DNA from 3 places in the Streptomyces sp. NPDC006385 genome. Region 3 is predicted to be linked to each of the others. Evidence: riboswitches for the same ligand, from Rfam matches in the RefSeq annotation. Region 3 holds a riboswitch; each other region holds the start of a gene.

Region 1 (8,713 bases), on a different contig from region 3:
AGCGCCTTGCCCAGGCACATCACGTCCGGCGTCACCGCCGCGTGGTCCGCCGCGAACAGCGCGCCCGTGCGCCCGAACCCGGTCGCGATCTCGTCGAACACCAGCAGTACGTCGTGCGCGTCGCACGCCTCCCGCAGCACCCGCAGATACGCGGGGGAGTGGAACCGCATCCCGCCCGCGCCCTGCACGACCGGCTCGACGATCACGGCGGCCAGTTCGTGCGCGTGCCGCTCGATCAGGGAGCGCAGACGGTCCGCGTACGACTCCTCGTACTCCGCCGGCGGCGGGTCCGCGAACACCTGGCGCTGGAGCACCCCGGTCCACAGCTCGTGCATCCCGCCCTCGGGGTCGCACACCGACATCGGCTGCCAGGTGTCGCCGTGGTAGCCGCCGCGCCAGGTCAGCAGCCGCTGCTTGCCGGGACGGCCCAGCGAACGCCAGTACTGCAGGCACATCTTGACCGCGACCTCCACCGACACCGATCCGGAGTCGGCGAGGAAGACATGCTCCAGGCCGTCGGGTGACATGTCGACAAGGAGCTTCGCCAGGCGTACGGCGGGCTCGTGCGTGAGCCCGCCGAACATCACATGGCTCATGCGCGACAGCTGCTCGCGCGCGGCCTCGTTGAGCACCGGGTGGTTGTAGCCGTGGATCGCCGACCACCAGGACGACATGCCGTCGACCAGCTCGCCCGAGCCGTCCGCGAGCCTGAGCCGCACGCCGCTCGCCGACCCCACGACGAGTGGCTCGACGCGGCCGGGCATGGGGCCGTACGGATGCCAGACGTGCCGTCGGTCGAGGTCGAGCAGTTCGGGCACGGTCAGGTCGGGCATGGGGTGCGGGTCAGGCATTGGGCGCGAGGTCCGTTCCGGCGCCCCGGCGGCGTACGGCGACCAGGTCGGTGCGCGGCTCACCGGCCGGCGCGGCAGCGGCCGTACCGCACACCCCACCCCCCTCGTGCGACCCACACCCGGCGCTGTCCTGCGATCCGCACCCGGCGCTCTCCTGGGACCCGCAGCCCGCGCTCGCGTGCGAGCCGCACCCGGCCCCGGCCGTCGCCCGGTGTTCAGGCAGCGTCACCTGGTCGGTGCCCTCCACCTCGAACCCGGCGTCCGCGATCATCTCCAGGTCGGCCTTGCCCGCCTGGCCCTCGCTGGTGAGGTAGTCACCGAGGAAGATCGAGTTGGCCAGGTGCAGGGCGAGCGGCTGCATCGTGCGCAGATGGACCTCGCGGCCACCCGCGATCCGCACCTCGACGTCCGGGCACACGAAGCGCACCATCGCCAGGATCCGCAGGCAGCGCTGCGGGGTGAGGTTCCACTCCTTGCCCAGCGGGGTGCCCTCGAACGGGATCAGGAAGTTGACCGGTACCGAGTCCGGGTCCAGCTCGCGCAGCGAGTAGACGACGTCGACCAGGTCCTCGTCGCTCTCGCCCATGCCGGCGATCAGGCCGGAGCAGGCGGACAGGCCCGCCGCGTGCGCCTTCCGCACGGTGTCGACGCGGTCGGCGTAGGTGTGCGTGGTGGTGATGTCCCCGTAGGTGGACTCCGACGTGTTGAGGTTGTGGTTGTACGCGTCCGCGCCCGCCTCGCGCAGCCGCTCCGCCTGACCGTCGGAGAGCAGACCGAGACAGGCGCACACCTCGACGCCCTCGTTCTGGTCCTTGATCGCCTTGATGGTCTCGGAGACCCGGTCCACGTCACGGTCGGTCGGACCGCGCCCGGACGCCACCAGGCAGACCCGCTTGGCACCTCCCGCCAATCCGGCGGCCGCTGCCTCGGAGGCCTGATCCGGCTTGAGCCAGGTGTACTTGAGGATGCCGGCGGTGGAGCCGAGCCGCTGGGAGCAGTAGGAGCAGTCCTCCGGGCACAGGCCCGACTTGAGGTTGACGAGATAGTTGAGCTTCACCCGTCGGCCGAACCAGTGGCGGCGCACCTTTCCGGCCGCGGCCACCACATCGAGCAGGTCGTCGTCGGAAGTGGCGAGGACGGCCAGCGCTTCCTCGCGGGTCGGCAGCTCGCGCCGAAGCCCCTTGTCCACCAGCGTGTTCAGCAGGTCCATGGGGACTGATCCTGTCCTACGGAACCGCTTCGGGCCAAGGTAGGGATCACACAACACACGCCGTTCGAGGTGTGGGTATTGCCACACCATGGGTCACCGGTCCTGCCGCTAGTGTCTGTCCGCTACCTACAAAAGCCCCGGAGGACCCATGGCGTTCGGCTGGATCGACGAGCAGGCGGAGCTGCGCCGCCGCGCCGGACTCGTACGGACGTTGCGCCCCCGCCCCGCCGACTCCCCGCTGCTCGACCTCGCGAGCAACGACTACCTGGGCCTGGCCCACCACCCCGAGGTCGTCGAGGGCGCGGCGCGGGCGGCGCGGACGTGGGGCGGCGGCGCGACCGGTTCCCGGCTCGTCACCGGCACGACGGAGCTGCACGCCGAGCTGGAACGCGAGCTGGCCGACTTCTGCGGCTCCGAGGCGGCGCTGGTCTTCTCCTCCGGCTACGCGGCCAACCTCGCCGCGGTCACCGCGCTGGCCCCGCACGGCTCCCTGATCGTCTCCGACGCGGGCAACCACGCCTCGCTGATCGACGGCTGCCGACTGGCCCGCGGCGCGACCCAGGTCGTCGCACACGCCGAGCCGGACGCGGTGCGCAAGGCGCTGCGGACGCACGACGGCCCCGGGGTCGTCGTGTCCGACACCGTCTTCTCGGTCGACGGCGACGCCGCCCCGCTGGACGGGCTCGCCGACGCGTGCCGGGAACACGACGCCGGGCTGGTCGTCGACGACGCGCACGGCCTCGGCGTGCTCGGCGACGGCGGCCGCGGCGCCCCGCACGCGGCGGGACTCGCGGGCGCCGCCGACGTCGTCGTGACGGTCACGCTGTCCAAGTCGCTCGGCAGCCAGGGCGGTGCCGTGCTCGGCCCCGCCCGGGTCATCGACCACCTGGTCAACGCGGCCCGGACGTTCATCTTCGACACGGGCCTCGCCCCCGCGGCGGCGGGCGCGGCCCTCGCGGCACTGAGACTGCTGCGCCGTGAGCCGGAGCGTGCCGCGCGGGCCCGCACGGTGGCGGGCGACCTGCACACCCGGCTGACGACCGCGGGTCTGGAAGCCGTACGTCCGGACGCCGCGGTCGTCTCCGTGCGCGCGCCGTCCCCGGAGGAGGCCGTCGCGTGGGCGGCCGACTGCCGTGCGGCGGGACTCGCCGTGGGCTGCTTCCGTCCTCCTTCCGTTCCCGACGGCATCTCACGGCTGAGGCTCACCGCTCGCGCGGACCTCTCCGAGGGGCAGATCGAACGCGCTGTACAGGTGATCAGCGAGACACGACCATGAGTCGGCGTGACACGGCCGTGCGCCAGGTCGGTCAGATTCGGTCGGAAGGTGTCAGGACTGGAACGCGGCCGTGAAACCCGCCCAGCTCTCGGGGGAGAAGAGCAGCGCGGGTCCGGCCGGATCCTTGGAGTCGCGCACGGCGAGCAGCCCGGTCCAGGGACCGGAGCGCGTCCGCGCCGTCTCGACGCAGTTGTTGGCTCCCGTGCTGTAGCTGCTGCGCAGCCATCGAACACCGAGCAGATCGGTACTGGAAGATACGTTCCGAGGCAGTGCGGTCATGGTGCCTCCTTACGCGCCGCCACCCAGCGCGGCGATGTAATCCAACGATTCCTCGGGCGAAAGGGCGTGGATCCGAAGGGCGTTGAAGGCCTCCGCGTAAGCCCGGAGGTCTTCTTTCCGTTCGAGATAGAGGCTACTCGTCAAGTGGTCGAGAACAACCACATCCAGATCAGAAGTGCGCGGAAATGAGAAGATAACGAAAGGCCCGGTGATGCCGATATGTTCCCCGGCCGCGAACGGCAGCACCTGCAACCTGACGTGCGGCAGCCGCGCCGCCTCCCTCAGCCGCCCCAGCTGCCGCGCCATCACCTCGGGCCCGCCGATCTCCCGGCGCAGCACCGCCTCGTCGAGCACCGCGCTCAGCCGCAACGGCGGATCGGCGTGCAGCACGTCCTGCCTGGCCAGGCGGACCGCCACCAGCGCGTCCAGGCGTTCGTCGGCGGCGTCGGCCTCGTCGGCGACTCCGCTCACCGCGGCCCGGGTCACCGCCCGGGCGTACTCCGGCGTCTGGAGCAGCCCGGGCACCACGGAGGTCTCCAGCGTGCGCATCGCGCTCGCCTGGGACTCCAGGCTGATGAAGTCCCGATACGTCGGCGGCAGCACTCCGCGGTACGCGTGCCACCAGTGATGCCGGCCGCCACTCTCGTCAGAGCCCGCCAACACCAGCAGCAACTCGCGCAGTTGGGTGTCCCGTACGCCGTACGCGTCCAGCAGTAACCGCACATCGGCCGGTTTCACCCCGCTGGAGCCGGTCTCGATCCGGCTCACCTTGGACTGGTGCCAGCCCACCAGCCGGGCCGCCTCACCACTGGTGAGTCCTGCCCCGGTACGCAACGCACGCAGTTCTGCGCCCAGTTTCCGGCGGCGCACCGCGGGACCGTGCTGCATGGGCAACTCCTTACTCCAACCGAGCCGCCCAAATACGCTCTGCCGTCGCAGAGTTCACCGCTTCGAGCGACAGATATATGCATATCTTGGTGGATCGCCGCCCCTGACGGGCGCGGTAATGGCAGTCTGGCGACGAAGCACCAGTCCGGGACCGTACTCGAACCATCCGCTCCGTGTCGGACTGCGGTCCCGTCGGAAAGGGACGACGTCGCCATGGCAGATCACCTGGAAGCATCCGTCACTCTGCCGAGCGATCCCGCCTCGGTCTCCGCGGCCCGGACGTACGTGGTCACCACCCTCGCGGAGTGGGGCCTGCCACCGGACACGGAAGCGGCCGACACCATCCGGCTGATCGTCTCCGAACTCACCACCAACGCCGTACAGCACACCCTCGGACAGTCACCCACCTTCACGGTGGACATCGAGCTCGACCGTGACGAACACCTGCGCATCGGCGTGACCGACAGCCACCCCCGCTTCCCCAAACGGCTGCCGGCCGCCGTCCAGCAGGACAACGGCCGCGGTCTGGTCATCATCCGCTGGCTGACCGCGGAGTGCGGCGGCAAGCTCAGAGTGCGGCCCACCCGCGAGGGCGGCAAGACGGTCTCCATCGAGCTGCCGTGGACCGTACCCGCGGCGCGGGTGCCGGCGGTGGGACAGCAGGAGCCGTGACCCTCAGGGCTGCCGCGGCTGTCGGGCGCGCCCGAACGTGCCGCGCAGCAGCGCCCGGAAGGCATCCGCGGCCGGCGCCGCCTCGTCCCCGCGGAAGGCGACCGAGATCGTACGGCGCAGCTCTCCGCCTTCCAGCGCGCGCACCCCGACCGGAGTGACCGACGTCCGCGCCACCATCTCCGGTACGACCGCCACCCCGAGCCCGGCACTGGCCAGCGCGCACACCAGCAGGTACCCCGGCGTCGGTACCAGCACCGAGGGCGCGGCACCGGCCCGGGCCAGCACCGCCTCGACGCCCCGCCGGGCCGGAGCGTCCGGCGCCATGCTGATCAGTGGCTGACCGGCGAGCTCGGCCAGCGGCAGCCGGGCGGTCCCGCTGGTGAGGGCGTGGCCCGGAGCGGACACCAGGACCAGCTCCTCTTCGAGGATCGGCTCGACGCCGACGGAGGACGGCAGCGGGACCGGGGCGCCCGGTTCATAGGCGTGGGTCAGCGCCAGATCGACCTCACCGGCGGCCACCGCGGTGACACCGGCCGACGGTTCGTAGTCGGTGACGGTCAGTTCCACGTCCGGATGCGCGCGGCGGAAGGCGCTGAGCACCGGGGGCAGAAGATGGATGCCGGCGGTCTGGAACGTGCCCAGCCGGAGGGTCCCGCCCGACAGGCCGGTCAGCCGGGCCAGTTCGTGCCGTGCCCGCTCCAGCTCGTCGAGCACCCGCCGGGCCCGCGCCACCAGGAGCTCTCCCGCACCCGTGAGCCGCGCCCCGCGATGATGCCGTACGAGCAGAGCGGTGCCCGCCTCGCGCTCCAGCTTGGCGAGCTGCTGGGAGAGCGCGGGCGTGGTGTAGCCGAGCCGTTCGGCGGCCCGGGTGATCGAACCCGCCTCCGCTACGGCCACCAAGGCGGCGAGGCGGGTCGGGTCGTACATGCGGGCCCCTGTCTGCCTTAAGGAATGCTTTAGGGCTTCCCAGGATATTCGACATACCTACTGAAGGCCCCCGCACGGCACGCTGGCGGCATGGACGCTCAGCTCCTCGCCTTCACCGGGGTCTCCGCCGGCCTGGTCGCCATGCCCGGGGCGGACTTCACCGTCGTCGTACGCAACGCCCTCGTCTCCCGCCGGGCCGGCGTCGCCTGTGCGCTCGGGATCGGGGCCGGGCTGCTGGTCCATGTGACGCTGGCGGTGGTGGGAGTCGCCGCGGTCCTGGCCGCCGTGCCGGCGCTGTTGCGGGCGCTGCAGGTGGTGGGCGGCGGCTATGTGCTGTACCTGGGTCTCCGGACGCTGCGGCAGCCGCACACCGACGTGGCCGACCCGCGCGAGGATTCCACCGCGCGACCACTGCGGCAGGGCTTCGTGACCAACGCCCTCAACCCGAAGGCGTCCCTCACCTTCCTCAGCGTGCTCCCGCAGTTCGTGCCCGCGGGCGCTCCGGCGCTGCCCAGGACCCTGCTGCTCGCCCTGATCGTGCTCGCGATCGCGCTGGTGTGGTTCCAGGTCGTCGTCCTGCTGGTGGACCGGCTCGGCAGATGGCTGCGCAGGCCGCGCGCCGCCCGGGCGGTCACGGTCGGCACAGGCGCCGCACTGACGGTCTTCGGCCTGGCGCTCCTCGTGGGGCCGCTGTCGGCCCTGTGAGGCCCCAGGGGCGGTGACGGCGCGTCAGGACGCCCTCACCGCCCCCGGGAAGGTCACTTGACCCGGCCGTACCAGACGCTCCTGGTCCAGATCTTCTGCAGCCTGACGACATCCCCGCTCTTCGGGGAGTGCCAGATCTTTCCCTTCCCGGCGTAGATGCCGACGTGGTAAACGTTCGACCCCGAGTGGAAGAACACCAGGTCTCCGGCCTTGCGGTTCTGCGCGGAGATGTGGCGGGTCTTGTTGTACTGCTGGGCCGCCGTACGGGGCAGCTTCTTGCCCGCCTTCTTGTACGAGTACAGCGTGAGCCCGGAGCAGTCGAACCTGTGCGGCCCGGTGGCACCCCACTTGTACGGGGAGCCCTTCTTGGAGGCCGCGATCTGGAGGGCCTTCGTCGCCGGCGTCGCGGCTTCCGCCTCGGAGGCGAAGCCGGGGGCGACGACGGTGCCGCCCACCGCGGCGAGGGTGAGAGCCGAGGCCGTACCGGCCCGGGCCATGAGCGACGGGACACGATTGAGCGCTGTCATGCGCAACCCTTCGTCAGCCGCCTGTGAAGGATGACCTGTCGGATTCGGGCTGGCGAAGTTGCCCGGCCGCGTTGCCGCGGCTTCACCCCAAGGGTTGCTCGGCTCGAACGAACGTCCGCTCCGGCGACCCGTCTTGCTCGGGTCCTCCACTCCTGCCGATCCACTCCGTCGACCGGTCATCCGGGCGGCGGCAGGACTCGGCGTCCGCTCGGATCGCCCCGCCGCTGTGGCGGGGGCTTGTCGTCAGACAGGGATCTTGACGCACGGATGAACGAAAAGCCCAACGGAACCGGGTATTTGTGGCGTTGCTCACCACTCACCCGTTCGGGTGGACACCCTCGTGTCCGGGCGGGTGTCCAGATGTCCGAGGAGCCTCGGACCAGCGGCGGAGCGCTCAATTCCACTTAGTGTCGACGGCCGTTGCGCAACTTGGAGGGGCGCGCAAACGGAGACATAGATACACCGATGGGGGGTACATCGTTTGGTCCGTTTCAGTGCGGATCCGGACGGCTCGTCAGAGGGCCGAGACGTCCGGATCGGTCTGGACGGGTCGTCAACTGTCGGAGCGCGGCGGCACCGTGACGCGAGCCGTGCGGCGTTCCCCGTCCAGCACGCGCAGCGCGCGCGCCAGCGTGGGCGCGTGCAGCTCCGTCTCACCCCGCTGGTGCATCAGCGCCAGCGCGTCCCGCAGCGCGGCCGCCTTGGCCACCAGCGCCTGGGCGGCGCGCAGTCCGCGGTAGGTGTCGCCGTACTGGGCCGGGTTGATCCGGCCCAGCAGGTCGACCACATCGAGGTAACGGTCGATCAACTCCCCCTCCGCGCGCGTCAGCGCGGGCAGGGGCGGCAACTCGGGTGGGAGCACCGACCGGTCACCTCCCCGTGGGCGGGGCGAGGGTGGCCTTGCGGCTGGGGATGATCCGGTCGACCAGCCCGTACTCCAGCGCCTCCTGGGCGTCGAGGATCTTGTCCCGCTCGATGTCGGAGGCCACCTGCTCGCGGCTGCGCCCGGTGTGCTCGGCGAGCATCTCCTCCAGGCGGGTCCGAATACGCGTCAGTTCGTCGGCCTGGATGGCCAGATCGCTCGCCTGGCCCTGCACCGGCTCCGGCAGCGCCGGCTGATGGATCACCACCCGGGCCCCGGGCAGCGCGAAGCGCTTCCCCGGTGTGCCCGCGGCCAGCAGCACGGCGCTCGCCGAACCGGCCTGGCCCAGGCAGATCGTCTCCACGTCACAGGCGACGAACCGCATCGTGTCGTAGATCGCCGACATGGCGCTGAACGAGCCGCCGGGCGAGTTGATGTACAGCGAGATGTCCTGATCGGGGCCCTTGTGCTCCAGATACATGAACTGGGCCATCACGTCGTTCGCCGAGATGTCGT
Region 2 (9,982 bases), on a different contig from region 3:
GTCGGCGTCGCGTGACATCGCGGTGACGTGGGTTTGCGGTCGGGGAAGGCCGCATGGGCGGCGCGCAGGGGGGCACCCGGACGCCGGACGCTCTGTGCGAGGCCGCAGGTCGGCTGCCTGTCGGCGTCCGCAGGGTCGGCCGCGAGCCCGAGGGCGGCAGCCATGACGACACTCCGTGAACGCAAGACCTACCGCAACGCCATTCTCCGGTGCCTGTACGCGGCCCTGGAGCGCAACCGTCCCGAGATCAGCGGGGCGGCACTCCGCGAGCAGCTCCGGATGCCCGACGACGACCTGAGCGCTGCCTGCGCCTACCTGGCCGACGAGGGCCTGATCACCGTCGACTGGACCTCGCACCGGACGCCGGCCACCGCCTCACTGACCCATGAGGGCATCCGGTTCATGGAGGGGGAGGAGGAGTCGGGCGAACCCGGGCTGGGCGGGTGACCCGGCCGGGCTCAGGGACGCTGCCACGTCTGCGGGTCGGCGGGGGCCTGCGCGCCCGTGGCAAGGTCCTTGACCTCGTGTGCCCCCGGAGAGCGGTTCGGCGAAGATGCGGGTCTGTCTGATGGACATGCTGCCGTAGTTCGGCCAGTCCTCGAACTGCCCTGCCCCTCGTAGACGGGCCCGTGTAGTAGTCGAGGCCCCGGGCGATCGACAGAGCCGTACCCCTCGAAATTGTCGAGCGCCCCTTGTTGTGGACGGGCGCGCGAACTGCCCTCTGCCGCGCTGTCGTGCGGTGCGGCACCAGCCGCAGCAGCAGCACCACCACCACCGAGCAGGCCCCCGTCCGCGTCCTCGGCGGTCCCACCGCCGCCGAGCGGTTCGCGCCCGTGGGCACCGCCGTCCGCCGTCCCGACTCACAGGAATGTCACAGCATGCTCCACTAAGTCCCCGGTGGCGTATGGCGAGTTTGCGTCAGTCAGCGATCTCGCCGCCATGAAGTAACAACGAAAATCGGTCCTTTGAGGGAAGCTGGGCGATCATCCGGGAGAACATTCCGGACTGCGGCGGTCGAAGGTGCTCGATACGGCCGCCGATGCCTTCATTCCTTCAGCACCAGGGATCACCATGCCCACCACCCCCCACCCGGCCCCGATATCGGGCGCGAAACGCGCCGCCCGTATCGCCGTGGCCGCCGGCCTCGTCGCCGCGCTCTCCGCGGCCGGGCCCGTACCCCTCGCCCTCGCCGCGGACGGCTCCTCCGCCCCCGCGGCCGACCCCGGCGTCAAGTCCGCCCACGACAAGCTGGGTTCGGACGACGCCGACCTCCTCGCCCAGGCCAAGGCACAGCGCGACAAGACCGTCACGATGATGATCGCCACGGCACCCGGCCAGACCGAGAAGGTCGCCGCGGAGCTGGACGCGATCAAGGGTGGCTCCGTCGGCCGTACGTACGACAAACTCGGCTACGTACGGGCCACCGTGCCGACCGGCAAGGCGGACTCGGCCATCGCGACCGCCGCGCGGCTCACCTCCGTGCAGGCCATCGACCTGCGGGAAGAGATACCCCTGGAGCAGCCGAGCCTCGGCGGCGGCAAGTCCAGCCCCTCCGCGGCGACTTACCCCGGCCCGGGCAAGGACACCCCCGCCAAGAACCCGTACAACCCGTCCTTCGAGACGGGCGCCGTCGAATTCGTGAAGAAGAACCCGAAGGCGGACGGCCGCGGCGTGACCATCGGCGTCCTCGACACGGGCGTCGACCTCGCGAGCCCCGCGCTGCAGAAGACGACGACCGGTGAGCGCAAGATCGTCGACTGGGTGACCGCCACCGACCCGATCGTCGACGGCGACGGCACCTGGCGGGCGATGACCACCTCCGTCTCCGGGCCCTCCTTCACGTTCGCCGGCAAGACCTGGAAGGCCTCTGAGGGCACGTACCGGATCAGCACCTTCCGGGAGGCCGTCACCGCGCAGGGCAAGGTCACGGACGGCGACGCCGACGGTGACGTCAACCGCGACGGCGACACCACCGACGACTGGGGCGTGCTCTACGACCCGGCCGCCGGCACGGTGACCGTCGACGTGAACGACAACGGCGACTTCACCGACGACACCCCGATGAAGCCGTACAAGGACGGCCACCAGGTCGGCCACTTCGGCACCGACGACCCGGCCACGGACATCCCCGAGAGCCAGGACTTCGTCGTGGAGGTCCGCAAGGACGTTCCGATGGACCCGCTGGGCGGCGGCTGGGTCGGCAAGAAGGCCGACTTCGTCAACATCGGCCTCACCGCCGGTTCGCACGGCAGCCACGTCGCCGGCATCACCGCCGCCCACGGCCTGCTCGGCAGCAAGAACATGAACGGCGCCGCCCCCGGCGCGAAGATCGTCTCGTCCCGCGCCTGCGTCTTCGGCCCGGGCTGCTCCAGCGTCGCGCTGATCGAGGGCATGATCGACCTCGTCGTCAACCGCGGCGTCGACGTCGTCAACATGTCCATCGGCGGGCTGCCCCCGCTGAACGACGGCAACACCGCCCGCGCCGAGCTGTACACGCGCCTGATCGACACCTACGGCGTCCAGCTCGTCCTCTCCGGCGGCAACTCCGGCCCCGGAGCCAACACCATCGGCGACCCGGGCCTCGCCGACAAGGTCATCTCGGCCGGCGCGGGCGTCTCCAAGGAGACCTTCGCCGCCAACTACGGCACCGGCGTGCGCAACGAGTACCAACTGTTCAACTTCTCCTCGCGCGGCCCGCGTGAGGACGGCGGCTTCACGCCCACCGTCGTGGCCCCCGGCGCCGCGGTCAGCACCATCCCGGCCTGGATGCCCGGCGCTCCCATCGCCGAGGCGGGTTGGAAGCTGCCGGCCGGCTACGCCATGTACAACGGCACGTCGATGGCGGCCCCGCAGACCGCGGGCGCGAGCGCGCTGCTGCTGTCGGCCGCCAAGCGGAAGGGCATCGACCTGACGCCCGAGAGGCTGCGCACCGCGCTCACCTCGACGGCCAGGCACATCGAGGGACTCCAGGCGTACGAGGAGGGTGCCGGCCTCATCGACGTCGTCGACGCCTGGAAGGCGGTCAGGGCGGGCGCCACCGCCCACGACTACACCGTCAAGGCCCCGGTCGACACCGCGCTCGACCAGGCGCTGAAGACACCGGGCTTCGGCACCGGCGTCTACGACCGCGAGGGCGGCCTGAAGGCCGGGAAGAAGCGGACGTACGACGTCACCATCACCCGGACGTCCGGCCCCTCCGGCTCGCTCCCGCACACCCTGCGTCTGGCGAACAACAAGGCCGGCACCTTCTCCATCGTCGGCCCGCGCGTGGTGAACCTGCCGCTGAACAAGCCGGTGACCGTGAAGATCCAGGCCGCGCCGAAGCACGCGGGCATCAAGAGCGCGATCCTCCAGGCCGACGACCCGAGGACGGTGGGCGTCGACAAGCAGATCCTCAACACCGTCGTCGTCTCCACGCCGGTGGACCACACCTTCACCGCCTCGGGCTCGGTGGAGCGCAACAGCTTCAGGTCGTACTTCGTCACCGTCCCCGAGGGCGCGAAGTCGCTCCAGGTGGCGCTCGGCGGCCTGAAGGAGGGCAGCCGGACGGTGTTCAGCGCCATCAACCCGTACGGCGTCCCGGCCACCGACAGCGATGCGAACACAACGGACATCGCCTCCTACGAGGACCCGGTGCCCGGCGTCTGGGAGATCGAGGTCGACGCGCGCCGTACGTCGGCGCTGCTGGACAACCCGTTCAAGCTCGACGCCACCGTGTACGGCGCGTCCTTCGACCCGGCGGCCGTCACCGTGCCCGAGGCGAAGGTCGGCACCCCGGTCGACGCCTCCTGGACGGTGACGAACAAGCTGGCGGCCGTCGAGGGCACCCTGAAGGGCGGCGCGCTCGGCTCGTCGACGACCGCGCGGCCGACCATCAAGAACGGTGAGACGCACACCACCACCCTTGAGGTGCCCGAGGGCACCACGTCGCTGGACGTCGCCATCGGCGGCGTCTCCGACGCGGCCTCCGACCTCGACCTGACGGTGTACGACGCCCAGGGCAAGGTCGTCGCCCAGTCGGCGGACGGCGACTCCGACGAGTCCGTCTCCGTGGCGAACCCGGCCGCCGGTAGGTACACCGTCGAGGTGGACGGCTTCGAGGTGCCGTCCGGTTCAACCGCGTACGACTACCGGGACGTGTTCTTCTCCTCCGCGCTCGGCAAGGTCACCGTCGACGAGTCGACGCCGGTGAAGCTCGGCACGGGCGCCACGGCGAAGGTGTCGGCGCAGGTCACGGTCGCGAAGGCCGTGGGCGAGGGCCGCGCGCTCGTCGGTGAGGTACGGCTGGTGAACACCCGCGGGACGACCGCGGGTGTGGGCGGGGTGACGATCGAGAAGGTCACTCCGTAGTCGTCACACACGGCTGAGGGGCGGGTGTCCGGTGTCGGACGCCCGCCCCTTCGTCATGCCGCCCGCTCAGCCCGCGGTCAGCTCCGCCAGTTCCCCCCGTTCCGCCAGTTCCCCCCGTTCCTCCAGATCCCCCAGGGGCAGCGTGTGCTGGGTCTGCAGGACCTTCGCGCGCAGATAGCGGACGTTGTCCGGGGTGGCGAAGACGCCGGTGGGGACGCGGCCCCGCACCGCGACGCCGAGGGCGCGCAACTGGTCGGCCTTGTCGGGGTTGTTGGAGAGCAGATCCAGCTCGCCGATGCCGAGGGCGGTGAGCATCTGGGCCGCCGCCGTGTAGTCGCGGGCGTCCTCGGGCAGGCCCAGGGCGGCGTTCGCGGCGTAGGTGTCCAGGCCCTGGTCCTGGAGGGCGTACGCGTCGAGCTTGTTGTAGAGACCGATGCCCCGGCCCTCCTGGCGCAGGTACAGCAGCACGCCGCCGCGCTCCGCGATGCGCTCGACGGCCTCGCGCAGTTGGGGGCCGCAGTCGCAGCGGGCCGAACCGAACACGTCGCCGGTCAGGCACTCGGAGTGCAGACGGACCAGCGGGGTGGTGCCCGGGGCCGGGTCGCCGAGGACGACGGCCACGTGCTCCTGGCCGTCGGCCAGGCCGTGGAAGGTGACCACCTCGGCGTCGACGCGGTAACCGTCGTGGAAGCGCAGCGGGACCCGGACGCGGGCGCGCTGGGTGGCGGCGGCGGTGAAGTCGGGCATGCGGGTTCTCCGGGTTCCGTACGTGGGTCTTCTGCTTCAGATTTGAAGCAGCTCCTCGGTCCTGGACCCTACCCCATGCTTGAAATTTGAAGCAATAGCGGTGTGGCGCACATCATGACAGCGAGGTGTGCCTCACGAACACGGCTTGGTGGAGCGCCGCCGCCAGGGCACCTCGTCCGGGGTGGCGTGCGCGCTGTCCCCCTGGAACCCCTCGCCGACCGCCGTGAAGATCTCCTCCAGCTGGCCGACCTGCTCCGGGGTCAGCCGGTCGAACAGCAGCGACCGCACGGTCTCGACATGACCGGGCGCCGCCCGCTGCAGGACCCGCATGCCCTCGCCGGTGAGCGTCGCGATGCTGCCGCGCTTGTCCCAGCGGCAGTCCTCGCGTCGCACCAGCCCGTCCTTCTCCAGGCGGGAGACGGCGTACGTCAGCCGGCTGCGGGTGATCTTCAGCCGCTCCGCGAGATCGGTCATCCGAAGCCGGCGCTCCGGGGACTCGGACAGGGTGGCGAGGATGGAGTAATACAGATGGGGCATGCCGGCTTCCTGCTGGAGCTGCCGGTCCAGCGCGTCCTCCACGAGCGCGGCGGCGGCGATGTACGCGCGCCAGGCGCGCTGCTCCTCGGACGTGAGCCAGCGAGTCGTCATGCGACCAGTGTAGGTTTGTTTCAAACTTGAACCAAGCCCGAGACCGTTTCCGAGCCGGAGAGCGCGCCGATGCCGTCGTACCCCTACGTCCTGCTGTCCGCCGCCGTCTCCCTGGACGGCTACCTCGACGACACCACCCCCGAGCGGCTGCTGCTCTCCAGCCCCGCCGACTTCGACCGGGTCGACGAGGTACGGGCGTCCGTCGACGCGATCCTCATCGGCGCGGGCACGATCCGGGCGGACAACCCGCGGCTGCTGGTGAACTCGGCCGAGCGGCGGGCGGCACGGGTGGCGGCGGGCAAACCGGAGTATCCGCTGAAGGTCACGGTCAGCGCCTCCGGCGAGCTGGATGCGACGGCGAACTTCTGGCACACGGGCGGCGAGAAGGTCGTCTACACGACGGAGAAGGGCGCTCAGCGGCTGCGGCGGGCGCCGGTCGCGGCGGACGTGGTCGCGCTGGGCGCGGAGCTGGACTGGCGGGGCCTGCTGGAGCACCTGCGTGAGGTGCGCGGCGTCGAGCGCCTGATGGTGGAGGGCGGCGGCACGATCCACACGCAGCTGCTCCAGCAGGGGCTGGCGGACGAGCTGCAGCTGGTGCTGGCGCCGCTGTTCGTGGGGGACCCGGACGCGCCGCGCCTGTTCGGCCCGGGCGGATACCAGGGCGGGCGGCTACGGCTGCTGGAGACGCGGCGGATCGAGGACGTCGTGCTGATGCGCTACGAGCCGACGGCGCCCGGCGTCGGTGTCCTCCCCGCCGCGACCGACCGGCACTGGCTGGCGCTGGCGTGCGACCTGGCGGCGCAGTGCCCGCCGTCGCGGACGGCGTTCAGTGTCGGGGCGGTGGTGGTGGCGGCCGACGGGACCGAGCTGGCGCGGGGGCACTCCCGGGAGGGCGGCGATCCCGTGGTGCACGCGGAGGAGGCGGCGCTCGCGAAGATCGACGCCGGTGATCCGAGGCTGGCGGCCGCGACGGTGTACAGCAGCCTGGAGCCGTGCACGCGGCGTGCGTCGCGCCCCCTGCCCTGTGCGCGGTTGATCCTCGATGCGGGGGTGCGCAGGGTGGTGACGGCCTGGCGGGAGCCGGACACGTTCGTGGCGGGGGCCGACGGGAGCGGGGTGCTGGCGGGGGAGGGCGTGGACGTCGTGGTCGTGCCGGAGTTCGAGGGGCGGGCCAAGGCGCCGAACCGGCATCTGCTGCCGTGACGGGGCGCCCATCAGGAGGGGGGCGCGGAAAGGCGTGTGCTTCGGGTCCCGCGGATGGCGTACTATGGACTCATCGACGCGGGGTGGAGCAGCTCGGTAGCTCGCTGGGCTCATAACCCAGAGGTCGCAGGTTCAAATCCTGTCCCCGCTACTGAAGGCTCAGGGCCGGAACTGATCAAGTTCCGGCCCTGAGTGTTTTTCTGGCCTCATCGCCGTACGGCGCCCTTGACCGCCGTCACCAACCGTGATCGGGCGACCGCCCTCCGCATAACAACTGACATACTGTCAATCATTGTGCGACTCCTGAGCCTTGGCCAACTCGCCCGATTTGGGCCGCTCATGACCCGTAAGTCCACCCGAAAAACGTTAACGATCAAGCGGAACAGCTTGGAATCCGCACCCCCCGTCTATTAACGTTCGATAACGCAGCGCGGTCGTCCCAGCCGTCACAAGAGGCGGCTCCGTGCGCACGCGCCGAATCCCGTACCGCGTACGGGAACCGGGGAACCACCACCCTGGGGTGAATCGCGCTGAAGCCGCCGTGGACTCACGGTCGGTATACGCGCGTAGGAGACCTTCCTGCTCCGAACCCGTCAGCTAACCCGGTAGGCGAGAAGGAAGGAAAGGAGTACGCCCACGTGGCGTCCAACAGGCCTGCTACGCAAGCCCCGTTCGTGCCGAGCCAGCGCAGCACCGACACCTTCGGCTACGACCGTGACCGCACCGACGAGGGCCCGTTCGAGGAGTGGAACCCCACCGCGGACACCATTCGCCCCGTACGCGGCAGGCATCGCGTCTCCAAGCAGCGCGGCGGGGGACTCGCCCGCAGCTCCACGGTTCTCGGCGTCGGCGTCATAGCCGCCGTCGGCGCGGGCGGCATGGCCACCGCGCAGAGCGGCAAGCCGCCGGTCGCCATCACCATCCCGGACCTGCCCCTCATATCCGACGGCGACTCCTCCGCCGAGGACGCCGGCACCGCGCTGAGCACCATGGGCGCGACGACCGAGGAGACCACCCAGGGCACCGGCGACGCCGGTGAGGCGCTGCGGGCCCGGATCATCGCCCAGGTCGAGCAGCAGCAGGAGCAGATCGAGAGCAAGGCCGCCGCCGAAGCGGTCGCCGCCGCCGAGAAGGAGGCCGCCGCCGCGGCCGCCAAGGCGGAGAAGGAGGCCAAGGCCAAGGCCGCCGCCGAGAAGGCCAAGGCCGAGGAGGAAGCCCGCAAGAAGGCCGAGGCCGAGCGCCTCGCTGAGCTGGCCAAGCAGTACACGCTGCCGACCTCCTCGTACACCATCACCTCGACCTTCGGGCAGGCCGGCGCCTACTGGTCCTCCGGCTACCACACCGGCCTCGACTTCGCCGCGCCCACCGGCACCCTGATCAAGGCGGTGCACTCCGGCACCATCACCTTCGCCGGCTGGGACGGGTCGTACGGCTACAAGACGGTCCTCACCCTCGACGACGGCACCGAGATCTGGTACGCGCACCAGTCGTCGATCAGCGTGAGCGTCGGCCAGAAGGTCAACACGGGCGACGTCATCGGCCGCGTGGGCGCCACCGGCAACGTGACCGGCGCCCACCTCCACCTCGAAGTGCACACCGGCGGCAGCGCGAGCGGCATCGACCCGCTGGCATGGCTGCGCGGCAAGGGTCTCACGCCCTGACATCTGGCGGCCCTTGAGGCCCTCCACGGCAGATCCCCCGGTGGCCCTGACGACGACCCCCCGACGTCAGGGCTGCCGGTTTTCCTTTTTCCTGGTGCGGGCAACCCGATGGGCGCGCACGGGCGCGCAGTGTTCACGGGAACTTTGTCGCCGCCGCGGAATGGGCCGCTGCCGCACGGCAGTTGACGTAGAGCATGACTTCTCTGCGCAAGCTCGGCTCCTCCGACCTCGAGGTCTTCCCGCTCTCCCTCGGCGGCAACGTCTTCGGCTGGACCGCCGACGAGACCCAGTCCTTCGCCGTGCTCGACGCCTACGCGGCGGCGGGCGGCAACTTCATCGACACGGCCGACTCGTACTCGGCGTGGGTCGAGGGCAACGTGGGCGGCGAGTCCGAGACCATCATCGGCAACTGGCTGAAGGCACGCGGCAACCGGGACGACGTCGTGATCGCCACGAAGGTCAGCCAGCACCCCGACTTCCAGGGCCTGAGCGCGGCCACCATCAAGGCGGCCGCCGACGCCTCCCTGCGCCGCCTCGGCACCGACCGCATCGACCTCTACTACACCCACTTCGACAAGCCGGAAGTGCCGGTCGAGGAGATCATCGGCGCGCTGGACGAACTGGTGAAGGCGGGCAAGGTACGGCACATCGCCGCGTCCAACATCTCCGCCGAGCGGCTGAAGGCGTCCCTGGACTTCTCCGACCGCGAGGGCCTCGCCCGGTACGTGGCCCTGCAACCCCACTACAACCTGGTCTCCCGCGACACCTACGAGGGCGAACTCCAGGAGCTCGCCGAGCGGGAGGGCCTGGCGGCGGTCCCGTACTACGCCCTGGCGTCCGGCTTCCTCACGGGCAAGTACCGCGCCGGTACGACGGTGGGCAGCCCGCGCGCCGAGGGCGCCGCCAGGCACCTTCGGACGGAGCGGGGACGCCGGGTGCTCGACACCCTGGACGAGATCGCCCGCGCCCACGGGGCGCCGGTGGCCACGACGGCCCTGGCCTGGCTGGCGGCGCAGCCGACGGTGACGGCCCCGATCGCCTCGGCACGGACGGTGGAGCAGCTCCCGGCGCTGGTGGGCGTGGGGGAGCTGAGGCTGACGGACGAGGAACTGGCGAGGCTGACGGAGGCGTCGGCCTGACCGACCCCTTCTCTCCCGCCGTAACGGCGATCAGCCACGACGGCGCGGACCGGCGGTGCCCGACCACGCACGCCCCACAGCGATCACGTCCGATAGGGGTTGTACGCGGGGTACGGCGCCGCCGACCCGTACCCGTGCCCGTACCCGGCCCCGTGGACCGGCCCGTACGGCTGCCCCTGACCCGGAGCCGGCGCCCCGTGCCCATACCCGTGCCCATACCCGTACCCGTACCCG
Region 3 (9,982 bases):
GCGGGGTGGGGCGCTGGCGCCGGTCATCGGTGAGGACAACCGGCTGTCCACGTCGCGCGCGGTGGCCGGGGCATGGGTGCTGTTCGTCGCGTACGCCGTGCTCGTGCTGGTGGGGCGGTTGGCGGCGGCGTCGGGGCACGCCGAGCGCGATGCGCTGATCGCCGGTCTCGAACTGGGGCGGGGTGCCGGTGTGGTGACCGTGCTCGCCGTGGTGTGTGCGATCGCGGTGCTGGTGCGGCGGGTCGTCGGGGTGCGGGTGCTCGGGCAGCGGTTGCAGAAGGTACGGGCGGACCGGCCCAGGGCGGCGGATCTGCTGACGGACGACGCGGGGCGGGGGACGTTCGCGGACATCCAGTACGTCGTGATCGGCGGGGTCGCGCTGCTGTTCGCGGCGGTGCGGTTGGCCCGGCGGCCGGATCAGTTGCCTGATCTGCCGTGGGGATTGGCGGTGGTGGTGCTCGTCTCGGCGGCGACGTACCTGGCCGGGAAGTACGCGGAAGGGGGCCGGCCGGTGATCCTCTCGGTGGTGCGGGCGCGGGAGGCGGGGGATCTGGACGCGCCGATCCGTACCGGGGACGACATCGAGATCCGGGGGGCCGGGTTCGTGCCGCCCGGGGCGCAGGCGGCGGACCGGTTGTCGCGGATGGTGGTGCGGATCGGGGCCGTGCATGTGCATGTGCCGTTGGTGCCGGTGGCCGGGGGGTTCAGCAACCCGACGGACGCGGTGCTGAGGGTGCCGGTGCCGGCGGATGTGGAGCCGGGTCGGGTGGAGGTGCAGGTGGTTACGGCGGCGGGGGTGGAGACGAATCGGTATGCGATTGATGTGACGGAGTGACAGTTGCCTCCGGCGGTTGGGCGGGGGTGCCTGCGGTGGCCTGTGCCGGTTTGGTGGGGGTGCGCGTTGACGCCTGCGGCGGCCCGCGGGTGTCCGGTGGGGGTGCGTGTAGCGCCTGCGGTGTGTGGTGGGTCGGGGCCGTGTGGGGGGTGTCCGTCCTCGGACCGGCGGTTGGTGCATTGCCGGGAGGTGCCGTGTCTTGACGACGGCCACTGCGGGCGACCATCCGGTGCGCCACTTTTCGGCGCAGGGACGCGGGGTTTCCCTCGGGCGGGTCTGGCCGGACAATACGGGGCGCAACAGTTGAGCGGCGCAGCCATTGCGTACGTATCGTTTTGTGAGGGGTCAGGGCACGGCGGGCGAGAGGCGGCTACGGGCGATGACTCACGGTATGCACACGGACACGCACATCCCGCCCCTCGGCGGCGGCCGAGGCTGGCGGGACAACGCCACCCGTTACGCACTCCTTCCGCTCCGCGTCTTCCTCGGCGTCACCTTCATCTACGCGGGCCTGGACAAACTCACCGACAGCGCCTTCATGAAGGAGGCCGGTTCGGGCTCGATCGGTGACATGATGCGTGCCGTTCGTGACTCCGCGGCCATTCCGGCGCTGGTCGACATGGCTTTGAAGAACCCCGTCGCTTTCGGCAACGTCATTGCCATCGGTGAGCTGGCCGTCGGTATCGGCACGCTCATCGGGCTGTTCGCCCGTTTGGCGGCGCTCGGTGGTGCGCTCATCTCGCTCAGCCTGTGGTTGACCGTGAGTTGGGCCTCCGATCCGTACTACTACGGCAATGACCTGGCCTATTTGATGGCTTGGCTGCCTCTGGTGCTCGCGGGCGCCCCGATGCTGTCCGTGGACGCCGCACTCCGCTCCCGGCGACGGCAGCGGGCCGGAGGCCACCGGTAACTCCGGTCGGTGGGGCTACCGGTGGCGGGCGCGAGTCCGCGCCTCGACTGGTCAGTGCGGGGCGTCCGGGTCGGCGTCCGGAGGTGTCGTGGCGGGTGTGCGGGGCGAGCCGCGGCGTCTGCGTATCCCGTGTGTCAGGACTCCCACCGCGCCTGCCAGGAACAGGCCGCCGACGACCAGCGGGATCACCGCGAACCACGGCGCCTCCCAGGCACCGCCCGCGTCACCGGCGTAGACGATGCCCGTGAGGGTCAGGAAGGTGCCGGCCACCAGCCTTCCGGGCTGGAACTCATGACGCAGCACGGCTCACCTCCGCCTGTCCGACGCCGACGCTGAGATCGAGGTCCAGCGTGCCCGCCTCCTTGGTGCCCGTGGTCGGTGTCAGGGTCAGCTCCTTGTGCTTGCCCGGTGCCACGTCCACGTCCTGTCTGTCGTCGCCCGGCAACTGGATGTCGCCCACCCCCACGTCGATGCTGAGTCTCACGGTCACGTCCTTCGGGACGATCACCTTCAGGCGGCCCATGCCCACGTCCGCCCGTGTGGTCACCGTCCGGCCCTCGGTGAACCGCACCCGGCTCAGGTCCAAGGTGCCGACGCCCGTGCCGAGGTCGTAATGCTGCCGTACGTCCGCCACGGCCGCCGGCCGCCAGTTCCGTTCGACCCAGCGGGTGCCGATGTCCCCGGGCAGTGCCGCCGAGGCGGCCAGGAGGCCCGCGGTGATGATCGCCAGGAAGATGGAGCCCGCTCCTGTGCGGCCCAGGAACGCGCTCACCGCTATGCCCAGTCCGATCACGAGCAGGGCGCAGGCCAGTCCGGTCTGCAGGCTGGTGCCGAGGGCGTGGTCCTCCCAGGTCGCGCTCGTGCCGAGGGCGCCCGCCAGCAGAGCCAGGAGGAACACCCAGCCACCGATCCAACGCGGGCCGCGTGGCTTCGGGCCAGGGGGACGGCGGGCGCGTATGTCCTCGCGGCTGTTCCAGGTGGTGCCGAGGCTGATGTTGACCGCCGCCGCGATGTCGCGGTCACGGGAGTCGCGAGGACCCCACAGATAGCCCGTGCCGCCCTCGTGAGTGCCGTCCTTGACGATGGGGTCACGCCACCAGGAGGGGTAGGCGGAGGGGGCAGGCGGTGCCTGGGCCTCCGGCGGGGCGTCGGCGACGGCCTGGGCGGCGAGCGGGTCGGGATCGGGGGCGCTGCGGTGCCGCGACCAGTACCCGGCGCCCGCGAGGAGGAGGGAGAGAACCACGGCGAAGACCAGCACGCCGCCGTTGCTCAGCAAGGTCAGGAACACGCCGCAGCCGATCAGCGCGAACAGCACGGCCGTCAGCGCCTGGCCGTCCACGCGGCCGGTCAGCAGCTTGCGCACCTCGTTCTCCTCCTCGTCGTCGTACGGGACGAAGAGCCAGGCGAAGCCGTAGAACAGGAGGCCGATGCCGCCGGTCGCGGAGAGCACGGCGAGGGTGATCCGAAAGATCACCGGGTCCATGTCGCACTGCCGACCGAGCCCGGCACACACGCCGGCCAGCATCTTGTGCCGCCGGTCGCGCCGGAACCTGTGCGGCGGGTCGACGGCGCCCGCTTCCGTGGGCGCTCCTGTTTCCGCGCCCGCGTGTGCGCGCGGTTCCTCACCCGCGGCGCGCGCGGACGCCGCGTCGGGCCGGGTGCCCGCGGGGGGCACGGCGTCCGGCTCGGGCACGGAGTCCGCGGCGTGCTGGTGATCAGTCATGGGTCCATGGTGACGGGCGGGTCGGCGGGATGGGAGTCGGAACGACCCTGGTCGGACCCTGATATCGCCCTGAGGCGGGTGCGGGGGAAGTGTGCGAGGCGGCGGGTTTCGAAGATCAGGGGAGTCTCGGGGGCCGACCCTGATGCCCCGGCCGGCCGGGCGTGTGAACATCGATGGCATGCCGGAAGCCGCAGCAGCGCCACTCGTCGAACCGCGGCCGCCGCGCAAGCTCTACCGCAGCAGCGACGGACGCTGGCTCGGGGGCGTGGCGCGGGGGCTCGCCGGACATCTCGGCCTGCCCGTCATCTGGGTGCGGCTGGTGTTCGTCGGCCTGTTCATGGCGGACGGCCTCGGCGCGCTGCTGTATGCCGCGTTCTGGTTCTTCGTGCCGCTCGGCGTCGGCGGTGTCGACGCGCAGAAGCCGTCCCCCTTCGCCACCGAGACCGCGGCCGACGGCCGCCGCAGACTCGTCGCCCGCAAACCGGACAAGGGGCAGATCGTCGCGCTGCTCCTCATGGTCGTCGTGGCGATGATCTTCGTCGGCAGCGTGGACCTGGGCAACGGCGCCAAGGCATACCTCCTGCCCGCCGTGCTCGTCGGCGCGGGCGTCGCCCTGGTCTGGCGCCAGGCGGACAACGCCCGCCGGGCCCGCTGGATGGAGGTCGGCCGGCACCGGCGCACCCTCACCCTGCTGCGCGCCGCGGCCGGCGTCGTCCTGGTCACGGCCGGCGTCTCCGGCATCTTCGTCCTGCAGGGCTCCGCCGCCCACCTCGGCTCCGTCCTGCAGGCGGCCCTGGCGGTCCTCGTCGGCATAACGCTTCTCGCGGGCCCGTACCTGGTCCGGATGACCCAGGACCTCTCCGAGGAGCGCCTGATGCGCATCCGCGCCCAGGAGCGCGCCGAGGTCGCCGCGCACGTCCATGACTCGGTGCTGCACACCCTGACCCTGATCCAGCGCAACGCGGAGAACGCGGGCGAGGTCCGCCGTCTCGCCCGCGCCCAGGAGCGCGACCTGCGCACCTGGCTCTACAAACCCGAGGGCACCGGCAAGGACGAGGCCGACGAGCCCGCCGACCTCGCCGACGCGGTCCGGCGCAACGCCGCCGAGATCGAGGACAAGCACGGCGTCCCCATAGAGGTCGTGGTCGTCGGCGACTGCCCGCTCGACGAGAAGATCGGCGCACAGATGCAGGCCGCGCGCGAGGCGATGGTGAACGCCGCCAAGTACGGTGGCGAGGGCGGCGCCGTGCAGGTCTACGCCGAGGTGGAGGGGAAGACCGTCTTCGTGTCCGTCCGGGACCGTGGTCCGGGCTTCGACCTCGACTCGATACCCGCCGACCGCATGGGCGTCAGAGAATCGATCATCGGCCGCATGGAGCGCAACGGCGGTACGGCCCGGCTCCGGGCGGTACCCGGTGGCGGCACGGAGGTCGAGCTGGAGATGGAGAGGGCGGAGAAGACGTCATGAGCGAGCCGACCGAGGCGAACGAGCCGGTGGAGCCGACCGACGGGGGCGCGGCCGAGCGGCATGTGCGCGTGGTCCTCGTCGACGACCACCGCATGTTCCGTACGGGAGTCCAGGCCGAGATCGGCCGGACCGAGCAGACCGGCGTCGAGGTCGTCGGCGAGGCCGCGGACGTCGACCAGGCGGTCACGGTCATCACCGCGACCCGGCCCGAGGTCGTCCTCCTCGACGTGCACCTGCCCGGTGGCGGCGGGGTCGAAGTCCTGCGCCGGTGCGCCGCGTTGATGGCGGACACCGAGCGGCCCGTCCGCTTCCTCGCGCTGTCCGTCTCGGACGCGGCGGAGGATGTGATCGGGGTGATCCGGGGAGGCGCGCGTGGCTACGTCACGAAGACGATCACGGGCACGGACCTGGTCGACTCCGTCTTCCGTGTCCAGGACGGCGACGCGGTGTTCTCGCCGCGTCTCGCCGGCTTCGTGCTGGACGCCTTCGCCTCCACCGACGCTCCGCCGGTCGACGAGGACCTCGACCGCCTCACCCAGCGCGAGCGTGAGGTGCTGCGGTTGATCGCCCGTGGCTACGCCTACAAGGAGATCGCCAAGCAACTCTTCATCTCGGTGAAGACGGTCGAGTCCCATGTCTCGGCGGTCCTGAGAAAGCTCCAGCTGTCCAACCGGCACGAGCTGACCAGGTGGGCGACGGCACGGCGCCTGGTCTGAACCCCGCCCCCACGGCCCCCCAGGGCCCTGCCCGGCCCGCTCACACCACCCGCGTGGCCCCCGCGAACGGCATCTCGTCGAGCGGGGCGACCCGGACCGGTGCCGAGGGGTTCGGGGCGTGGATCATCTGGCCGTTGCCGATGTAGAGGCCGACGTGGCTGATGCTGGAGTAGAAGAACACCAGGTCGCCCGGGAGCAGTTCGGAGCGGGAGACGCGGCGGCCGGCGTCGATCTGGGTGTAGGTCGTTCGGGGCAGGGAGAGGCCCGCTGAGCGGTAGGCGGCCTGGGTGAGGCCGGAGCAGTCGAAGGCGTCCGGGCCGGTCGCGCCCCAGACATAGGGGCTCCCCAGCTTGGAGTAGGCGTACGAAATAGCGGCCGCGGCGCGGGAGTTGGGGGCCTGCGCCGTGGCGGAACCGGGGGGCGTCAGGGCGTCGCGACCGCCGGTGGAGGAGCGGGCGGCGCGGTCCGTGCCGCCGCTGCTGCGCAGGCGGTCGCGTTCCTCGGCGGTCAGTCGGGCGAGCAGGTTCCGGGCCGCGTCCAGCTTGCCGGTGATCGTGTTCTTGTGCCGTCGCAGTTCGGCCTGGCGGGACTTGAGGGAGGACAGTTCGACGCGTGCCGCCCCACGCAGTTGCTCGATCTCCCGTAGCTGCTTGCGGACGCTCGCGACGGAGGCCGCCTGCCGGTTGCCGGCGCGTTCGGCGAACTCCGCCCCGTCGAGGTAGCGGTCGGGGTCGTCGGAGAGCGCGAGCTGGAGGGCCGGGTCCAAGCCGCCGTCGCGGTACTGGGCCGCGGCCATCGAACCCAGCGCGTCCCGGGCCGAGTTGAGCTTCGCCGTCCTGCGGGCGGCCTCGTCCTGCAGCGTCCTGATCCGCCGCTCGGCCCCGTCCGCCTGCTCCTTCGCGCCGTTGTACTTCTCGGTGGCGACCTCCGCCTCCTGGTACAGCTTGTCCACCTTCGCCTTGACCTGCGCCGGTGTCAGCCGCGGCTCGGCGTGTCCGGTCCCGTCGAACCCCGTCGCCGTCGCCGCGCCCGCCAGGGCGATGGTCCATGCCGTGCGGGCCGTGTTGCCGCCGACCGAGCGTTGACGGGGTTTTCGGTGCGCTGCCATGGGGACTGCACGTCCTTTCGTACGACCGCCTCGTCCCGTACGTCCGCCAGGGCAGCGGACGTATGACGCCCCTGGGGGAAGCGGCGGGCGTATGAGCGCCTGGGAGAGCGGACGTACGACCGCCCGGGGGCGGGTCACGCGTCCGGCGGCGGCTCACACAGGGGGAGCGGGCCGCCGCCGGACCTTTCTCGGCGGTGGTGTCCGACTGCCGCCCCTGGCCCGGGCGGCGGTGGGGAGCCGGTCACCTGGTGGAGGACGCTAAACCTTGCTGTGACGGGTCGGTGACGCGTTGTGCGGAAGTGCCGGGAGCGGACCGGGGGTGACCGTAAGTGACCGTGATCCCTGGGCGAGGACGGCGGGTTCACGCGGAGTGCTGACCGATGTGGCGGTTTCGGGAGCCGTGGGAGTGGTGGGGTGCTATGGGGTGCATATATGCAAGATCACTGAGTGTCGCGGTGAGGGAAGGAAGGTGGCGCGGTGACGGTGAGTGAGGGGAGTGGGGCGGTGTCGGATGGTCGCGCGGCGCTGATTAGGCTCCGGCTCCATGGACGTACTCATCCATCTCTTCGTCGGCCTGCACATCATCGGCATCGCCGCGCTGCTCGGTGGTTTCCTCACCCAGATGAAGGCGATGGGCCAGGGCACCGCCCGGTTCGTCCCCGCGATGCTGCACGGCGCGCTGACCATGCTGGTCACCGGGGTGATCCTCGTCGGCCTCAACCAGGCGGACGACCAGTCCGTCGACAACATCAAGATCGGCGTGAAGCTGGCGCTGCTGATCGTGATCCTCGGACTCGTCTATGTGAAGCGGGACGAGGACAAGGCGGACAAGAGCCTGTTCGGACTGGTGGGGCTGCTGACCATGGCGAACGTCTTCATCGCTGTGCTGTGGACGTGACCTCGGCGTAGGCCGTACCGCGCTCCGGCGGTGGACGCCTCACGCGCGCGTGCTCGATGACGACGGCACGCGCGCGTGCGTGTGTCAGGCCGGGCGGACCACGCTGTGGATCGACGACTCGCCGTCGTAGTAGACCGACTCCTCGCGGACGTAGGCGCCGGGCTTCGGGGCGTGGATCATCATGCCGTTGCCGATGTAGATGCCCACGTGGGTGACATCGTCGTAGAAGAAGACCAGGTCGCCGGGCTGGGCGTTGGAGAGGGAGACCGTCGTGCCGGCGTCGACCTGGTCGTAGGTGACGCGGGGGATGTCCACGCCGGCGGCCTTCCAGGCGGCCTGGGTGAGGCCGGAGCAGTCGTAGGAGTCGGGGCCGGTGGCGCCCCAGACGTACGGCTTGCCTATCTGGGCGCGGGCGAAGGCCAGGGTCTTCTCGGCCTTGGTGGCGTACGAGGAGTCCGGCACGGACGAGTCCGAGGCGCTCGATTCGGACGACGACCCGCCGCTCTCCTGCCGCTGGGCGGCCTCCTGGCGCTGACGCTCGGCCTCCGCCTGTTGCCGCGCCAGCTCCGCCGCCTTGCGTGCCGCCTCCTCCTGCTTGCGCTTCTCGATCGCGGCGAGGCGTTCCTTCTCCCGCGCCGTCAGCTTCGAGAGCAGGTCGCGGGCGTCGGAGAGCTTCTTCTGGACGGTGGCCTTGGCCGTTCGCAGGTCGTTCTGCGACTCGGTGAGCGTCTCGAGGCTCTGGCCGGCCTCCTGGCGCTTCTTCATCGTCGCGGACTGCTGGGTGAAGTACTCGTCGACCGTTTCCTTCTGACGACCGGTCAGGCGGTCCATGAGCTGGGTCTGGTCGAAGTAGTCCTGCGGGGTGTCCGCCAGCAGGAAGGTCGCCGTGTCGGGGGCGGCGGCTCCCGTGCGGTACTGGGCGGCGGCGTTGCGGCCCATTTTCTCCCGCGCCTCGTTGAGCCGCTGGGTGCGCTTGGCGACGTCGTCGAGGAGGGTGTCGACGCGCTTGCGCTGCTTCGCGGTCTTCTCCTTGGCCGCGTTGTACTTCTCGGTCGCCGACTCCGCCTGGCGGTAGAGGTCGTCGACCTTCTTCTCGATCTCTTCGAGGCTCGGCTTGTCGTCCGTCGAGGGGCTCGCGTCGGCCGACTGGGAGAGCAGCGCCACGGAGGTGAGGGCCGCCGTGGCGAGGGCGGGGGTCCGTATGCCTGCTACGCGCGTACCAGCGGGACGCGACTTGCGGTGCGACGCCAAGGGAGGCGACTCCTTCCACGTTCCGCCTACCGAGTTAGCTGTCGGGTTCGGGCGGGTGGTTCGGAAGGGTTGCCCTACGGCCTGTCCCGAGCGGGATCGGGCCGATTCACCCCAAGTTGGGTGGGTCCCCGGCTCCGGCTGCGCGGCGGCGTGCCGGACTCGACGGAGGCCGCGCGAATCGGCGACGTTCGCCGGAGGGGGTCGTACGGCCTGTCGGGCACGGTAGCCAACTCGTGTGGCGCCTGTGAAGGTTGATGTTCGATATGCCCGATACATTTTCGTGACCTCGGGTCAGGTGGTCGCCGACCGTGGTCGATCGGGCGGGGTGTGTCGCCACTTGTGTGGATATGAGGGGTGCTGGTGCATGTCGTCCCCCGGTGGCGGCTTTCGGTCGTCTCGTGGGCGGGGTAGCTCGATCGTGTGATCGTCACTCGTGGGCTTGGGGTGACCTGCGCTCGGGGTGGCCAGTGATGCGTGGAGCGGCGCCGCCGGCCGGGGTGGGGGGCGGGGGGCGGTCACGGATTGTGGGCGGGTGGTTCCGGAAGGTGAGGGCGGGTTGGGGTGGCAGGTTCGGCGGGTTCCGGGTGTCGAATCGGGCGATGTTCTCGGGGCGGCGGCGGGCTGTCAGTGGGGCGCCCTAGACTCGGAGAGCGATGAGCAGCCTCTTTGACGACAGCTTCCTGGCGGACCTCCAGGCCCCACGGGCCCACGAGGAGGAACCCCCGCCGCCGCCCGAGGACGATCACGCTCCGGAGCCGGTTCCGGACGATCTGTTCGGCGGGAAGTTCGACGTGCCGCCGGACCGGGACGCCTACTACCGCGACGGCGCCCCGCGCCCTGCGCTCGACGCGGCCGCGCTGCTGGAGGGGCTGAACGACAACCAGCGTGCCGCCGTCGTCCACTCCGGCACCCCGCTGCTCATCGTGGCCGGCGCCGGCTCCGGCAAGACACGCGTGCTCACCCACCGCATCGCCCACCTGCTGGCCGAGCGGAACGTGCATCCGGGGCAGATCCTCGCGATCACCTTCACCAACAAGGCCGCGGGCGAGATGAAGGAGCGCGTCGAGCAGCTC

The links. A riboswitch is a leader RNA that binds a small molecule or an ion and turns the genes downstream of it on or off. The one in region 3 is predicted to bind cyclic di-AMP.
Region 1: another riboswitch for cyclic di-AMP. It lies ahead of ABZ078_RS20540 (C40 family peptidase); the one in region 3 lies ahead of ABZ078_RS18590 (NlpC/P60 family protein).
Region 2: another riboswitch for cyclic di-AMP. It lies ahead of ABZ078_RS17135 (M23 family metallopeptidase); the one in region 3 lies ahead of ABZ078_RS18590 (NlpC/P60 family protein).

Annotation. Positions count from the first base shown of each region.
Region 1 is NZ_JBEXQG010000024.1:108,813-117,525, reverse strand. Features, by position in the region: gene ABZ078_RS20580 (adenosylmethionine--8-amino-7-oxononanoate transaminase) at 1-833, opposite strand, end outside; gene bioB (biotin synthase BioB) at 844-2,061, opposite strand; gene ABZ078_RS20570 (8-amino-7-oxononanoate synthase) at 2,210-3,337, shown strand; gene ABZ078_RS20565 (DUF397 domain-containing protein) at 3,389-3,616, opposite strand; gene ABZ078_RS20560 (helix-turn-helix transcriptional regulator) at 3,626-4,504, opposite strand; gene ABZ078_RS20555 (ATP-binding protein) at 4,718-5,176, shown strand; gene ABZ078_RS20550 (LysR family transcriptional regulator) at 5,180-6,103, opposite strand; gene ABZ078_RS20545 (LysE family translocator) at 6,194-6,808, shown strand; gene ABZ078_RS20540 (C40 family peptidase) at 6,862-7,335, opposite strand; cyclic di-AMP (ydaO/yuaA leader) riboswitch at 7,339-7,548, opposite strand; gene ABZ078_RS20535 (hypothetical protein) at 7,889-8,197, opposite strand; gene ABZ078_RS20530 (ATP-dependent Clp protease proteolytic subunit) at 8,205-8,713, opposite strand, start outside.
Region 2 is NZ_JBEXQG010000018.1:138,219-148,200, forward strand. Features, by position in the region: gene ABZ078_RS17105 (hypothetical protein) at 163-447, shown strand; gene ABZ078_RS17110 (S8 family serine peptidase) at 1,072-4,350, shown strand; gene ribA (GTP cyclohydrolase II) at 4,417-5,097, opposite strand; gene ABZ078_RS17120 (MarR family transcriptional regulator) at 5,230-5,745, opposite strand; gene ABZ078_RS17125 (dihydrofolate reductase family protein) at 5,815-6,948, shown strand; tRNA gene ABZ078_RS17130 (tRNA-Met) at 7,026-7,099, shown strand; cyclic di-AMP (ydaO/yuaA leader) riboswitch at 7,411-7,575, shown strand; gene ABZ078_RS17135 (M23 family metallopeptidase) at 7,587-8,609, shown strand; gene ABZ078_RS17140 (aldo/keto reductase) at 8,804-9,748, shown strand; gene ABZ078_RS17145 (PrsW family intramembrane metalloprotease) at 9,832-9,982, opposite strand, start outside.
Region 3 is NZ_JBEXQG010000021.1:49,063-59,044, reverse strand. Features, by position in the region: gene ABZ078_RS18630 (hypothetical protein) at 1-835, shown strand, start outside; gene ABZ078_RS18625 (DoxX family protein) at 1,227-1,745, shown strand; gene ABZ078_RS18620 (hypothetical protein) at 1,797-2,048, opposite strand; gene ABZ078_RS18615 (PspC domain-containing protein) at 2,035-3,468, opposite strand; gene ABZ078_RS18610 (PspC domain-containing protein) at 3,611-4,936, shown strand; gene ABZ078_RS18605 (response regulator transcription factor) at 4,933-5,652, shown strand; gene ABZ078_RS18600 (NlpC/P60 family protein) at 5,693-6,760, opposite strand; gene ABZ078_RS18595 (hypothetical protein) at 7,305-7,658, shown strand; gene ABZ078_RS18590 (NlpC/P60 family protein) at 7,743-8,909, opposite strand; cyclic di-AMP (ydaO/yuaA leader) riboswitch at 8,917-9,070, opposite strand; gene pcrA (DNA helicase PcrA) at 9,563-9,982, shown strand, end outside.